Linked DNA regions of Parashewanella spongiae. The protein of the gene in region 2 interacts with the protein of the main gene of each other region in a pairwise test. Links are inferred from orthologs where the notes say so. Each region holds a gene or a part of one and is shown on either strand. Other genes may lie near its edges.

Region 1 (8,022 bases), 2.3 Mb from region 2 along the record:
CTCATGCAACATTGTTTGGTAATTTTCATATTCCTTGCTTCCTTTCACGGGAATAGGGGCGCAGTTACGACGCATAAAACGATCAAGTAATTCATATGCAGAGTGGAAAGTGAGATTATTTGCGGCATGGTATATGTCTGAATTAGTCAATAAACTATGGGCAAAGCTTTGTATGGCCACATTAACAAAACAATTATTCCCCCAGTTATATAAGCCATTTCGTTGTGGCGGAGTAATGTGACTCACTTCGTGCACTCGTAATGTGCCATTTAAAATGTTTCGGTATTTACCAATTCTCTCTAAGGCACTCACTACCCACCGACGGGCTTGTTCTTTAATATCCATTTGCTCGCAAAACTGATCAAAAGTTATATCTTTAATTTGAGATTGTAGCGTGTCAGCTGAATAGTAAAGTGTGTGTGCAAGTCGCAGCGTTTCATCACGAGGATCTGTTGCTAACAAGTCTTCTGCCAGTAAAATCCCAAAATCTTGCGGATCTAATGGGTAACCTTGAACTTCTTGATACAAGGGTTGGAGTTTTTTAAAATTTATTGCAGCGTTAATAAGGGCTTGCTCAGTATATTTGCCGTTTTGTACAGTGGAAAAGCATTGTGTAAATTCGCTTTCAGAAAGTGAAGATTGAGCCATGACATGATGTTTAAAAGCCTTATTTAAATAGGCGACCGATTCCTCATTACCAATATAAGTAAATCGTGGTATTTGTTTACTAAACATTTGTAACCTTAAAGAACGAGCAATACTTTGAGCGGCATCATCAGGGGTCTTAATGTAATTCAATTCAAACGGGCATGATTGTCCAAGTAGCATGGACACAAGTTGGGCTGAAAGGAAATTTTTATCAGCAATGATAGTCATGTGCTCATCGGTTATCCAAGGCTGATATCTTTTTAACACTTGAAATGCGTTTAACTGTCTTTGTGTTAGCGGAGCTTGTGTACTTGTTGTTTGAAGCACAGGAGTTGAAGGTTCAATATATGGTTTAGTCGGTAACTTTGGGGTTCTTGTGACAGAAGGTTTACTTTCGGGCAAAGCCGTAGCATTTTCTTGATTTTCTATGTGGCGAGAGAGTATACCGTGAATCATATATGTTATGTAATCAAGTATATCATTTGAAGTTTCTTTATTGATGAGTAACCTAAGGTCATCGTCTCTATTTCTTAAAACTCCTGATTTATGCAAGGCTTCAATTTGCTCTTCAGAATTAAAATGTCTAGGTAACCTTTGCTGAAGTACAAGTAATGCTTGTTGTTGCAAGCTGGAAAAATCATGCTTTTTAGTGGCAGACTGAGCAGGGCTAACCGTCTTACTGGATGGTGAAGTAGTAGATTGAGTTGAAGGATAAAGAGAGGTTAATTGTCTCGGTGCTTGGCTATCACTGTTTTGAATGGGAATGTTTGCTTCCCCGATGACATAATTCGTTTTGCTTGCTGTGTCTTTAATAACAAGAATGTATTGTTTATTCTGTTCGTTTTTCTCAATAAAAACAATTGATTTTGAGAGATCACACTTCTCACGTAGGCACACTAATGTTGACATGAGTTGCTCTGGAGATTGAATGAACTCCCTATGGTTTTCTGTTGTTTCGTTCAATATTTTTGTTATCTGGGCTTCTTTGAGCCGAGTTAGGTTTTTTAAAAGCGGTAGTGTTTCAGCAGTTCTTTTTAAGACCTTATAGGGGTAATTTGTGGTTTGAGTTTTTAGCCAACGAAATTTTTTTTGGGATGATTCTTGTAAACATCGCTCCTGAGTTTCAACATCAACAGTTTGAGCTATAGCTTCAAGGCGAGACATAGTTTTAGGGAATGGCGCATCAATTATTTCAAAATCATCATGATCTTTATTTTGATTATCTTCTACATGACTTATGTGTGGTGTTGGTAAATAACTATATGCAGCAATAGGAGTCGATAAAGGTTTCGCATTTTGATAGGCCATAATTTATCCTGTAATAAGGGATCTAGCGATTTAGAAAGTACAAATCTTTGTCACACCAGCGAAGGCTGGTATCCAGTGACTTTTATAGAAAAAGCAAAGGCACTAGACTACCGACATACTTCGTTTTTAGCCTGCGCTGGAGTGACGAGAACTCATAGGTATACTTTCTTCCGTAACTTTCCTAACTTGATCCAATGCCAAATAATTTATTCAACATACAGTCAATGCCGTTGCTAAACAAAACCTCATTAAAATGAAGTTTCAACTATAGATAAAGGTTAACAACGAATGAGGTTATTAGGGTTAAAAATGAATGATATTCTGATTAAGCTTTGTTTAGTTAATCACTTCGAGTTTAATACCTCGTCCCTTGGTGCGTACTAACACAAGAGGTTTGTGTTTTGTCATACCAGCCTTTGCAGGTATGACAAAGGTTGGTACTTTCTATATCGCTAGATTTTAGCTCTTGCTGGGTGAGAGATTAATTACTGTAATTGGTATTATCTTTTATGGCTTTGATATAGAGATATATATCAATGGCACTAACTTAAGAATTACTTCTGATATACCTTAAGCCTACGTGCTTGCTTTCTTGAATGTTGTAACCTTGGTGTCGGTTTCGGTCGCCTTTTCTTTGCTCTCGGTTCTTTTCTCCCCGGGCGATTGCCAACGATATGCTCGCCGATAATATCTGCTATCACATCCAATAAAGTGTCAATGATCCCTTCGGTGGCTTGCAAAAGTAATATCTGAAAATCTTGTAATGCGTCATGTGCGGCTTTAAAACTTGCCTCTCTAGGCGATATTCCTTTTTTTTTCTGCCGCTCGGCACATAAGTGCCCTTATCATGTTGTAAACTAACAAATGAACATCAATTTCCTTACGCACCATATCTGGACTACCACACCTTAAAATATCCATTTTCATCATGGTCTTGATTGACCTAAAATCCAACTCGATATGCCATCGTGAAACGTATAAATCAATAATATCTTGCTTCGGATAGACTTCTTTATCCGTGAGCGTGGTAACAATGATACGTTTCTTTGTTCCTACCATTCTGACGATAAGCTCTTCTGGCACTTGAGCGTAATCCTCTGGGGTCATCCATTCTGGACAGGATGGACGAATTAGCTTAAATAAACCATCTCGCTTACCCAGCTTTTCTTCACAGGTTCTGAAATCGACATTTCTGGCTCCGTTTTTTTCGAAAACAGCATCAACGCCTAACCCCATTAGTCCTACAAGAACAAAGTAGTTTTCGAAATTAGCATCTCCCAGTACAATGTCACCTTGTTTCAAGTCTGACTGCATACTTCTTAATAGTGCCTGCTCGCCAGTACCTTTCCCTTTACAAGGTGAAACAGCCGAGTCAATGACTGCACCGCTACCCAAAGAAATTAACACTAAAATCCGCAGCTGAGGAAAGCCCAGCCCTTCTTTTTGTGATTTAGGTTGAGGGAATTGGGCTTGGTTCTCGTGCGTATCAGGCATAGATAGTGTTGAGCCGTCAGTTAATAGCACTCTACGACCATGCCATAAGTATTTCCCTTGAATCGCTTCATCTAAGTTTTTTCCTGATTTCTTCAATAGCGATTTAATTGACTCTGGAGATAACCGTTTTCTTGCTTTGCAGTAGGGACCTGTAATTGTGCTGTTTTTCTCTCGACCTATAGCAATTTGATCTCTAGCGTCACTGATTAGTGTGCAACGACAAGACTTGTTTTCACTGGCAACTTGCTTCATGAAAAGCGAAAGTGTGTGGCAGGCGGGATACTTGCGTACTCTTTGAGTATTATCTTTTTGAAAATCTTCTAAATCTTGCAGAGTGAGAATTGAAGAAAGTTCATCTTCTTCCGTTTGAGCAAAGCGACGTAACAATTCTGGGGCATCATTGAAGAATTGGCGAGTTGTAGTATTCATGGCGTGACACTAGAAAAACCTTAATCTGTATGATTTACTCTCTATTGTTCAATTAGTAAACCTTCAGCTAAATCTTAAGTTAGTGCCATTGAGATATATATAGCTATTTGGATGTGCTGAGAAAATAATGCAGTTTAAAGCCCTTTTTTAAGCAAAAAGTGATACGGGGTATTTTTAGTATCGCTGTGTAAAAGTGTGTGATCCATAAATTCGCAAAAGCTTGGAATGTCACGAGTTGTGGCCGGATCATCTGCAATTATTAATAACGTCTCACCGTCATTCATGTGGCGTACTTTTTTACGCAGCATCATTACAGGTTCTGGACAGCGTAGACCTAACGCATCAAGACGATGTTGAGCAAATTCATAATTGTCGTTCATTTACTGTTACTGCAGATTACCATTAAAAGGCAATTTTACTATTGCTGGGGATAATATCCAAGTAGTTTCACGTGGAACAATTCCCATGATACTTGAAGATGCAACATTCAGGGCATTTACAACGGTTCATTTTTCAAGGCGTGAAAGTGCTGAAATCATGCACCTTCAGGTAATACCAATTACAGTAATTAATCTCTCACTCACTCAGCAAGAGCTAAAGGGTTTCAGTGCAAGGCACAAGCTCGAAGTACTATACTCCCTACAGCTGCCATACGAAACTGGCATTCAACGCACTTCGTGTTTTTGTCGGGATAATTCAAGTGCTTGTAACGCAGTAATGGAACCCTTTAGCCTTGCCCTTCGGGAGCTTGTATGTGCTCACTTTGGTTTATAAAGAATACTTCTCAAAATTGTCTTGACGTAGCAATGTAATAACGACAGTTTTGTATGTCGGTAACAACTATGTCTTCATCAATTTTGATTGCACTTTGAGCACATACATAGCTTTGAGTTGAGCATTTAATTACTGTAATTGGTATAACAAGGGAATGGGTAAGGTGATGCAATCAATTGCCTTCACCTTATCCACCAAGATGATTAAGGTCGTTCAAATATCGTAGCGATGCCTTGGCCTAGACCAATACACATGGTCGCTAAACCATATTTGGCATTCTTATCTTCCATGATATTAATGAGTGTGGTCGATATACGAGCTCCAGAGCAGCCTAATGGATGACCAAGGGCGATGGCACCGCCATTCAGATTTACTTTTTCATCAACAACATCAGTCAAGCCAAGATCTTTGACGCAAGGTAAGGATTGAGCGGCAAAAGCTTCGTTAAGCTCAACGACATCAATATCATCAATGGTTAAGTTTGCTCTTAGTAAAACTTTTTGAGTGGCAGGCACTGGACCATAACCCATAATGGCGGGAGCACAACCCGCTACAGCCATAGACTTTATTCTTGCTCTAATGGTGAGCCCGAGTGAGCGTGCTTTTTCTTCTTCCATGACCAGCATCGCTGAAGCGCCATCGGATATCGCTGATGATGTGGCTGCGGTGACTGTACCTTGTACTGGATCAAAAACGGGCCTAAGTTGAGCAAGCCCTTCCATTGAGGTTTCAGGGCGAATCACTTCATCGCTATTGACCGAGATTAATGCTCCATTACTATCATGACCTTCTATCGGGTAAATTTCATTAGCAAACCGACCTTCAACCGTTGCTGCATGAGCCCGTTGATGAGATCGGACGGCAAAAGCATCTTGATGTTCTCGGGAAATTCCGTGCATTCTGCCAAGCATTTCTGCGGTGAGTCCCATCATGCCTGAAGCTTTAGCAACTTGATGATCAAGCCCTGGATGGAAGTCGACACCGTGCATCATGGGCACATGACCCATGTGTTCAACGCCACCGACAATAAAGGTATCTCCCATGTCTGTCATGATCGCACGAGCCGCTTGATGTAGAGCATCCATAGAAGACCCACATAAACGGTTAACGGTAACCCCAGCGGTAGTTCTAGGCAGGCCTGCTAGCAGTGCTGCATTGCGAGCAATGTTAAAACCTTGCTCTAAGGTTTGTTGAACACAGCCCCAAATGACATCTTCAATCATTTCAGGCTTTACATTGGGATTACGCTTGAGCAAGCCTTTCATGAGCTCAGCTGACAAGGTTTCTGAACGTATATGACGAAACACACCACCTTTAGAACGCCCCATAGGTGTGCGAATACAATCTACAATAACCGCATTTTTCATTATAAATTCCTTGTCTTAGGCTGAGTAGTAGCGGCCGTTATTGGCGGCAAGTGTACGCATATTGTCTGTTACTTGATACAAAGGCCCTAAGTGGGCATAGCTATCGGCAAGTTGAACAAAGTTAGCGAGTCCCATAGTTTCAATATATCGGAAAACACCACCGCGGAAAGGTGGGAACCCGAGGCCATAGACCAAAGCCATATCCGCTTCAGCAGGAGAAGCAATAATACCTTCTTCTAGGCATCGTACTGTTTCGTTGATCATAGGGATCATTGTACGTGCTATGATTTCATCGGCCGAAAACTCTGTTTTGTCTTGGCAGTGTTGACTCAGAAGTTCGGCCACTTCTGGCGCAATTTGTTTTTTCGGTTTACCACGTTTATCAGTAATATATTGATAAAAACCTTGACCATTTTTCTGTCCAAGTCGTTGACTATCAAACATGAGTTTCATAATGTCTGCACTAGGTAAGCTCATGCGCTGCGGAAACCCATCCGCCATCACTTTTTGGGCATGACAGCCAGTGTCAATGCCGACAACATCAAGCAAATAAGCGGGACCCATCGGCCAGCCAAATTGCTTTTCCATGACGTTATCAATTTGGACGAAGTCAGCACCATCAACCACAAGTTGATTAAAGCCTGAAAAGTAAGGGAATAAAACACGATTGACGAAGAAGCCAGGGCAATCGTTGACAATGATGGGCGTTTTTCCCATTTTGTTGGCGTAATGAACAACGGTAGCAAGGGTTTCATCGCTGGTGTGTTGACCGCGGATCACTTCAACCAGTGGCATTTTGTGCACGGGATTAAAAAAATGCATACCGCAAAAACGCTGTGGGTGTGTTAAGTGACTGGCCAAGTAATCAATAGAAATGGTTGAAGTGTTTGAAGCGATAATGCTGTCAGTCGAGGTATGTTGCTCTACTTCTTGAAGTACTTGGGATTTTACCTTTGGGTTTTCAACAACGGCTTCAATGGTGATGTTGCAGTGTTTTATGGCGGAATAATCGAGCGTAGCGGTAATGTTATTAAGCACCTTAGCCATTTTCTCTGGTGTGGAGCGGCCGCGGTTGATCTGGCCGTTTAATAATTTAGAGGCTTCATTTAGGCCAAGCTCAAGTGACGACTGGGCAATGTCTTTCATTACAACTGGCGTGCCTTTACTGGCGCTTTGATAGGCAATTCCACCGCCCATAATCCCTGCACCTAACACGGCTGAGTGGGCTATGGGTTGGGATTGTTTCGCAAGCTGCTTACTTTTATTTTTAATTAATTGATCATTTAAAAATATGCCAATGAGTGCATGAGCTGATTCGGATTTGGCCAGTTTGATAAAAGCTAAGTGTTCATCCTTCAAAGCTTCGCGGCACGCTTTATGTGAAGCCTGCTCAATCACATCAACGGCTAACATCGGTGCGGGATAATGCTTACCGGCGACCTTAGCGACCATTGATTTCGCTGTGGTGAAGGACATCATCGATTCAAGCTTTGGTAACGGTAGGGCTGCTTGCTTTTTGTTACGTCGTTGTCGCCAATCTAATTTGTTCGAAATGGCATCCATTAGCATCTGAGTTGCGGTATTCGGTAATTGCTCAGGTGTGGTAATTGCGTCGATGGCTCCGACTTTTAATGCCGCTTCTGGTCTATGCTCTTTACCCGTGGTGATCCACTCTAATGCATTATCAACTCCGATAAGTCTAGGTAACCTGACGGTGCCACCAAACCCTGGAATGAGGCCAAGTTTGGTTTCTGGTAAGCCGATTTTTGCATTACTGTCACAGACTCGAAAGTCGGTTGCCAAAATCGCTTCACAACCTCCACCTAATGCGTAGCCGTTAATGGCTGAAACCGTTGGAAAGGGTAAGTCTTCTAGCTTATTAAATATTTGGTTAGTCTGCTCAATCCATGACAGTAGCGTGGCGTCTTCTTCAGCAAATAAAGATAGAAACTCAGTGATGTCAGCCCCGACAATAAATGTATTTTTGGCCGAACAAATAACT
Region 2 (8,233 bases):
AAAATTTATCTGGATGTACAGTGCGTTGCAACTCGCGATAACGCTCAGACAATTGAGTGCTATCAATATCGAAATTAACTGAAAAGCCGAATAATTCAAAAAAATTCATTTAATTTATTCTTACTATTAAAATGCCGTCAATGTTATAAAACAAGATGACGGCATTAAATGGTATCGTTAGATACGATGATTAAACTGTAAAGCTCTCACCACACCCACATTCACCTTTGGCATTAGGATTATTGAACTGAAAGCCTTCATTTAAGCCTTCTTTCACAAAATCTAACTCAATCCCTTGTAGATAAATGAAACTCTTAGCATCAATAATAATATTGCAGCCTTCGACTTCATACATCTCATCATCGTCATTAAGGTCATCAACAAACTCAAGTACGTAAGCCATACCTGAGCAGCCTGCTGTTCTTAAACCCAATCTCAGACCTAAGCCTTTGCCGCGGTTTTTTAGAAACGACTTTACTCGTTCAGAAGCGGCTGGCGTCATTGTTATTGCCATTACTACTCCGTCATTAACCTGCTGCTAATGAGTGCTTTGATTTGTAATCTTCTAGTGCCGCTTGAATAGCATCTTCAGCTAAAATTGAGCAATGGATTTTTACTGGTGGCAGAGCAAGTTCGTGAGCAATGTCGGTATTTTTAATTAATGCCGCTTCTTCAATGCTCTTACCTTTTACCCATTCGGTAACTAGCGAGCTTGAAGCAATCGCACTACCACAACCATAAGTTTTGAATTTAGCATCTTCAATGATACCTTCATCACTTATCTTTAGTTGCAACTTCATTACATCACCACAAGCAGGCGCACCAACCATTCCGGTAGCAACTGATGGATCACTTTTGTCCATTGAGCCTACGTTACGAGGGTTCTCGTAGTGGTCAATAACTTCTTCACTATAAGCCATGATACTGCTCCGTCTTTATCTGTTCGCTCAACAATTAGTGGTGAGCCCACTGAACTGTGTTTAAATCGATTCCATCTTGATACATTTCCCATAATGGAGACATATCTCTTAACTTACCGATTGATTTATTAATAACATCAATCGCATAGTCGATATCTTCTTCTGTTGTAAAACGCCCAATTGAAAAACGAATTGAACTATGAGCCATTTCATCATTTAATCCTAGAGCTCTTAACACATAGCTAGGCTCTAAGCTGGCTGAAGTACATGCCGAACCAGAAGATACAGCAAGATCTTTTAATGCCATTATCAAAGATTCACCTTCAACAAAGTTAAAGCTGGCATTTAATGAACCACAATAACGTTGTTCAAAGTCACCATTAATATATGTTTCTTCAATGTCTTTGATTCCAGCCCACAATCTATCACGTAGTCTGCGAATGCGTTCGTTGTCTTTGTCCATATCAGCTTTAGCGACAGCTGCTGCTTCACCTAAACCTACTATTTGGTGAGTAGCTAATGTACCACTACGCATACCGCGTTCGTGTCCACCACCATGCATAGCGGCTTCCAAACGGATGCGGGGTTTTCTGCTAACATACAGCGCACCAATACCTTTAGGGCCATACATCTTATGACCAGATATCGAAATTAAATCAATCTTTAAGTTCTGTACATCAATAGGTAATTTGCCAGCACTTTGCGCTGCATCGACATGAAAGATAACTTTCTTTGAACGACATAATTCACCAATTTCAGCAATGTCATGAATAACGCCAATTTCGTTATTAACATGCATTAAACTGAGCAAAACTGTATCTTCACGTATTGCAGCTTCGATAGCTGAAGTTGGAATGATACCGTTTGATTCAGGCTCAAGATAAGTAACTTCAAAACCTTCACGCTCTAGTTGACGGCAAGTATCTAAAACCGCTTTATGCTCGGTTTTACTTGTTATAATGTGTTTACCCTTCTTTTGATAAAAATGTGCTACACCCTTTATCGCCAAGTTATCTGATTCAGTTGCACCTGAAGTAAAAATAATTTCTCTTGGATCTGCATTGATCAATTCTGCAACTTGATTACGCGCAATATCAACCGCTTCTTCAGCTTGCCAACCATAACGATGAGAACGAGATGCTGGATTACCAAACACACCGTCCATAGTCATATACTGCATCATTTTTTCAGCAACCCGAGTATCCACTGGCGTTGTTGCTGCATAATCTAAATAGATAGGTAACTTCATTACACACTCCGTACAACGTCGCCATTTATATGGCATTCAAAGTACAAATAAAAATTTATTCTTATAGCAAGAAATTAAAGAGAAAATCTCTGTTCTTGCTGCATTTTATCTTGCTTAACCGCAATATATTGAACATCACGCTTTTGCATTAATCCTGCTAGACTAATTCCATCTAAAAAGTCTGAAATTTGACGACTTAAGTCATCCCATAAAGAATGAGTCAAACAACGAGAACCACCTTGGCAATTGCCTTGCCCATAGCATCGTGTTGCTTCTACGGATTCATCAACCGCTTGTACAACCATACCCACTGATATTTCATTAGCTGTTAAACCAAGTCGATAACCACCACCCGGTCCTCTTACGCTAGAGACCAAACCATTTCGTCTTAATTTAGCAAAGAGTTGCTCAAGGTAAGATAGTGATATTCCTTGACGCTCTGAAATGTCTGCTAATGGAACAGGCCCCATAGAAGAATGTATGGCAACATCCAGCATAGCTGTAACAGCGTAACGACCTTTAGAGGTTAATTTCATGACAGAATTTGTTCCTACTTTAGTATAGTTAAATTGAAACATACCCGACTATTTTAGTCAAGTATTTAGCCTAGTGAACTAGTCAAGTATTAACCATTTTCAAGAACAAATTGAGCTATGAAATATCAGATGCGTATTTAACCTTTTTATTATTAAAGATTCAACGGAAAATGAATATTTTTCGTATTAGAAATGAGGAGTTTTTAATATGAAACATATTAAATATCACCGAAGTCTTATATAAAACTTTCGGTGATTCAGATTTAAAAGTAGATTATATTATTGGATCAAACTCATCCATTGCTTGCTTTCTTTTTTCTGCAGCGTCTCTTTCTGCGTCACTGAATTCTTCAATATCAAGTTCTGGAAGCTTTTCTGTACAAACTTCGCCACCAAGTTGTTGAACTTCGTGACAAACGTCTTGTAATTTTGAGTCCATCAAATGCATATGATCGAGCATTTGTCCTATTGCGTTAGCTACTGGATCTGGGTTATCAGGTGCAACAGCATAAGCATCAAAGCCATACTTTTCTGCCATTGCACTACGCCGCTCATTTTGCTCTTTGCTTTCGTTTGATACTTCGGCAACGATTCGCCCAGGAATACCAAGTACTGTTCGCCCTGTAGGGACTTGTTTAACAACAACAGAGTTCGACCCGACTCTAGCATTGTCTTCTATAACAATTGGCCCCAGTACCTTAGCGCCAGCACCTACTACAACATTATTGCCTAATGTTGGGTGTCGCTTTCCTGTTTTCCAAGTAGTTCCGCCTAAAGTTACCCCATGGTAAAGCGTGCAATCATCACCAATTTGTGCCGTTTCACCTATTACGATTCCCATCCCATGATCAATAAAAAAACGGCGGCCAATAGTCGCTCCAGGGTGTATTTCAACTCCAGTAAGCCAACGAGAGAATGTTGATATACAGCGTGATAAAATAAAAAAGCGCTTTTTCCAAAGCTTATTACTTATTCTGTGAAGCCAAATTGCATGCATACCGGGATAGTTAAGAACAATCTCAAGCGTACTGCGAGCAGCAGGATCACGATGATAAATTGATTCGATGTCTTCTTTAATTCTAGAAATCACGCTCATTATCTCAGTTACCTTTGAATGTCTAGTCTTTAGATTTAGTGAATTTATCGACTGATGTCAGAATACCACGCAGAATATTCATCTCTTGAGTTTCAATTCGTGCACGGCCAAAGAGACGCCTAAGCTTCGTCATAATTTGTCCAGGGTGATTCTTAATGATAAACCCTGTTGATAAAAGCGTGTTCTCTAAGTGCTCAAAAAAACGTTCTTGATCTTTAGATGCTGGATAATTATCCGTGAGCTGTTCAATCTCTCTCTTATTATCAAGATTTTGTTCAGATAAAAATGCCATTCGTGTTTCATAACAGATAATTTGTACAGCTTGTGACAAATTAAGTGAACTGTATTCAGCATTGGCAGGAATAACTACGTGATAGTTACATTTTTGTAATTCTTCATTTGATAGACCGTGATTTTCGCGGCCAAAAACTATCGCTACAGGGCCAGTTTTACATTCATCTACTAATTGCTCACCAGCTCCTCTGGGCTCAATAATAGGCCAATCTAACGTGCGGCTTCGTGCACTTGTCGCAATCACTAAACTACAATCAGAAATTGCTTCTTCAAATGAATCTACTTTTACCAAATTTTGCAATATATCAGATGCGCCAGCCGCAAGTGCGATTGAATGACCATCAACTTCAGTTCTTGGCTCAGCAAGGTAAAGATTTGATAATCCCATCGTCTTCATAGCTCTTGCTGTTGAACCAATGTTCCCAGGGTGGGATGTACCGACCAAAACCACACGAATATTACTGAGCATGAAAATACTATTTATTTTAAAAAAACCAGATTTAGAATTTTATCACAACCAACTCAATTCAAGATACTGTAAATATAGTTTGGAGCAGAGGTTTGCCAATAACAATTATTAACGTATAATTCGCGCTGCTATTTTTTCGTTCTTTAACATCCAGGGGATTGCAATGCATCCAATGCTGACTATTGCCGTTCGCGCAGCTCGCGCCGCCGGCCAAACAATTATGCGCGCTTATACTGAATTAGATCGTATCGAAGTTTCTGAAAAAGGAATTAACGATTTCGTAACTAGTGTAGACAAGGAAGCAGAAGCTGCAATTATTTATCAGATCCGTAAATCTTATCCCGACCACACCATTGTAGGTGAAGAAGGTGGAGAAGATCGCGGTTCAAACAAAGATTTTATGTGGATAGTAGATCCCCTTGATGGAACTAACAACTTTGTTAGAGGCATTCCTCATTTTGCGGTTTCTATTGCATTACAGCAAAAAGGCAAAACTGAAGTTGCAGCAATTTACGATCCTGTACGTGAAGAGCTGTTTACAGCCGTTCGCGGAAAAGGCGCTAAACTTAATGAATTCCGTATCCGTGTTACCAACCCTAATGATTTAAATAACACTATCATTGGCACAGGATTTCCATTCAAAGCACGCCAACATTCTGAAACATACATGAACATTTTTGGTGAAGTATTTAATGAATGTGCAGATCTACGTCGCGCAGGCTCTGCAGCATTAGATTTGGCATATGTTGCCTCAGGCCGTTTAGATGGTTTCTTCGAAATTGGTTTAAAACCATGGGATATTGCGGCCGGTGACTTAATTTGCCGTGAAGCAGGCGGTACTGTTACCGACTTTTCCGGAAACCATAACTACTTGAGTTCTGGAAATATCGTCGCGGGCGCTCCAAAAGTAACAAGTAACTTAGTTAAGACCATCCGACCATTACTAAATGAAGGTCTAAAACGATAAGTTTTCATTCTTTCTTCACAAACAAGCCGAGATTAATATCTTAATGCCGATCGTTATAGCTTAGCTAATTGAACGATTTTCACTAGGCTTCCCAATAGCCACAGCGCAAGTTGTGGCCTATTTTTCTTAAACAAAAATAAACTGTTGTTCGATTGATTTAGGAGAACTGAATTTTAACCCAACTTGCATAGCTCCGTTTGCAATAGCAAGGGCATCATTTCAATCTGTTTTATGACTTTCGACATAAGCTTTAACTTTTCTAGGATTAATGATCCGTGCTTGGTGATGAAATTGCTCTGTATACCGGCTCCAATAATGGCAACGGCAGCAACCTTACATAGACATAATAGATGGCTTAGCTTTGGCTAACTAACAGTTCTTTAAGTTTTGTCTGCTAACAGCTTTATTACTAAGGAGCTCGCTATCAACACTGATATGGCAAACTTGAAAAATGTTTTTAGCGAGATCGATTGCGATAATATTACTGGTCAACATAATGAAACCCTCTGTTCTTTAATGCCGACACTACACCATAGTTCGACGATTAATGGGAGTGGATTCCATACATCAATTTAGAATATTAAAACAAAAATGCATTTAACATTATAATACTGTCGTTGTTCTATGATGTTCATTTTATGATGCGATCATACTAAAAAGTGTGCTCGCTCGTATCAAATTAATGGGCAGACTCCTTCAATACTATCATTCCTGAGTTGAATTTATCCTCGATAAACTCAAGTTCAAACTCATCTTTGAGAAAGCTTATCATTCCATTTTTTAACGTATTATTGCCATGGTACCCAGTTATGATCGATGTGATGTTGGGTTCATTGTTTTGTTTGTGGTAACAAAATAATAGTCTTGCGAAAGCTAATGGAATACCTCGAATATGTGTTCCATCGCCTGAATGTCCTTCGAAGATTTTATCCATATGCAAATCGATACAATGATTCATTAAGCCAACACTTTTTTTATATATTCCTTGTGTTATCCCTTTATCAATCATGCTTGCAAAATTATCTTTTTCAATCGGCGCAAGCTGAGCATGTATTTGTGAAAAAGCACTTATGTCACTTTTGTTCATTATTTCTTCTAAATGCCATATTTCGGTGTCAAATTCCTTAGCCTTAATACATACTTTGATAAAGGCATTGTAAATGGCAACATCAGGCTTGATGCCCCATTGTTGCATTAAGCTGGCTGTAGTTGTGTCGCCATCTCATTACTCAATAAGTGAGTGAATTAACAAGCAAGAAATAACGCACTGAAAAGATAAATTCAAAAATATTCAGCTTTAAGGCATTCTATAAATGTATAACAGAAAATTATCCACCGCACAGGGGAGTCGTTTGGTAGCTCATAACTGTATCTCAGACTCAAAAAAATAATGAAATTGGGCGTAAATTGGTTATATCCAAACTCTTGCCAGCTCGGTCGGCTGGCGCATTTCTGCCTCAAAACCATTTAGAATATTAAAACAAAAACGCATCTAACATTATAATATTGTCGTTGTTCTATGATGTTTATTTTATGATGCGATCATACTAAAAAGTGTGCTCGCTAGTATCAAATTAATGGGTAGACTCGCTCAATACTATTACTCCTGAGTTGAATTTATCCTCGATAAACTCAAGTCCAAATTCATCTTTGAGAAAACTTATCATTCCATTTTTTAACGTATTATTGCCATGGTATCCAGTTATGATCGATTTTATGTTGGGTTCATTGTTTTTTTTGTGGTAACAAAATAATAGTTTTGCGAAAGCTAGTGGAACACCTCGAATATGTGTACCATTGCCTGAATGTTCTTCGAAGATTTTATCCATATGCAAATCGATACAATGATTCATTAAGCCAACATTTTTTTTATATATTCCTTGTGTTATCCCTTTATCAATCAAGCTTGCGAAATTATCTTTTTCAAGCGGCGCAAGTTGAGCATGTATTTGTGAAGGAGTACTCATGTTACATTCGTTCATTATTTTTTCTAAATACCATATTCCAATGTCAAATTCCTTTGCATTAATACATACTTTAGTAAAGGCATTGTAAATGGCTACATCAGGCTTGATGCCCCATTGTTGCATTAAGCTGGGTGTAGTTGTGTCGACATCACCCAACACCAATGATTTGGCTTCTGCATAACGTCCCGCTTCAGCGCAGGCCGTCAGCAAATTTATGCAGGTGATTTGATTGGCCTTTAATGACAAATGAGATGCCATCACGAGCTTATCACCACACACCAGTTGCCAAGCACTATCAAACTGGCTAGTTTTAGCACATACCGTGATAAAAGCATTGTAAATGGCAATATCAGGCTTGATGCCCCATTGCTGCATTAAGCTGGCTGTAGCTTTAGTTGTAGCTGTAGCTGTATCGCCCAACACCAATGATTTGGCTTCTGCATAACGCCCCGCTTCAGCGCAGGCCGTCAGCAAATTCATGCAGGTGATTTGGTTAGCCTTTAATGGCAAATGAGGTGCCATCACGGGCTTATCACCACACACCAGTTGCCAAGCACTATCAAACTGGCTAGTTTTAGCACATACCGTGATAAAGGCGCTGTAAATAGCAACATCAGGCTTGATGCCCCATTGCTGCATTAAGCTGGCTGTAGTTGTAGTACCATCGCCCAACACCAATGATTTAGCTTCTGTAAAACGTTCCATTTCAGCGCAGGCAGCCAGCAAATTCATGCA

Evidence for each region.
Region 1: the proteins of E2I05_RS08855 (region 2) and tusA interact in binary tests that used the Escherichia coli proteins (3 or more experiments, as listed by UniProt). The link is inferred for Parashewanella spongiae from one-to-one orthologs.

The regions. Positions count from the first base shown.
Region 1 is NZ_CP037952.1:17,670-25,691, forward strand. Bases 2,637-5,349 are described here. They hold tusA (sulfurtransferase TusA), read right to left. Parts: upstream 4,260-5,349; coding sequence 4,014-4,259; downstream 2,637-4,013. Other genes in these bases: E2I05_RS00055 (hypothetical protein), read right to left, coding at 2,637-2,696; E2I05_RS00060 (IS4 family transposase), read right to left, coding at 2,752-3,879; fadA (acetyl-CoA C-acyltransferase FadA), read right to left, coding at 4,857-5,349. Also shown: E2I05_RS00050 (ubiquitin carboxyl-terminal hydrolase), read right to left, coding at 1-1,956; more of E2I05_RS00055, read right to left, coding at 2,511-2,636; more of fadA, read right to left, coding at 5,350-6,020; fatty acid oxidation complex subunit alpha FadB, read right to left, coding at 6,036-8,022. UniProt on the Escherichia coli protein: Sulfur carrier protein involved in sulfur trafficking in the cell. Part of a sulfur-relay system required for 2-thiolation during synthesis of 2-thiouridine of the modified wobble base 5-methylaminomethyl-2-thiouridine (mnm(5)s(2)U) in tRNA.
Region 2 is NZ_CP037952.1:2,301,172-2,309,404, reverse strand. Bases 63-2,986 are described here. They hold E2I05_RS08855 (IscS subfamily cysteine desulfurase), read right to left. Parts: upstream 2,170-2,986; coding sequence 955-2,169; downstream 63-954. Other genes in these bases: cysE (serine O-acetyltransferase), read right to left, coding at 2,980-2,986; iscR (Fe-S cluster assembly transcriptional regulator IscR), read right to left, coding at 2,244-2,705; iscU (Fe-S cluster assembly scaffold IscU), read right to left, coding at 528-920; iscA (iron-sulfur cluster assembly protein IscA), read right to left, coding at 191-514; hscB (co-chaperone HscB), read right to left, coding at 63-109. Outside these bases: more of hscB, read right to left, coding at 1-62; more of cysE, read right to left, coding at 2,987-3,801; tRNA (cytosine(32)/uridine(32)-2'-O)-methyltransferase TrmJ, read right to left, coding at 3,824-4,564; suhB (inositol-1-monophosphatase), read left to right, coding at 4,728-5,531; E2I05_RS08830 (hypothetical protein), read right to left, coding at 6,211-6,726; E2I05_RS08825 (pentatricopeptide repeat-containing protein), read right to left, coding at 7,106-8,233. UniProt on the Escherichia coli protein: Master enzyme that delivers sulfur to a number of partners involved in Fe-S cluster assembly, tRNA modification or cofactor biosynthesis. Catalyzes the removal of elemental sulfur from cysteine to produce alanine.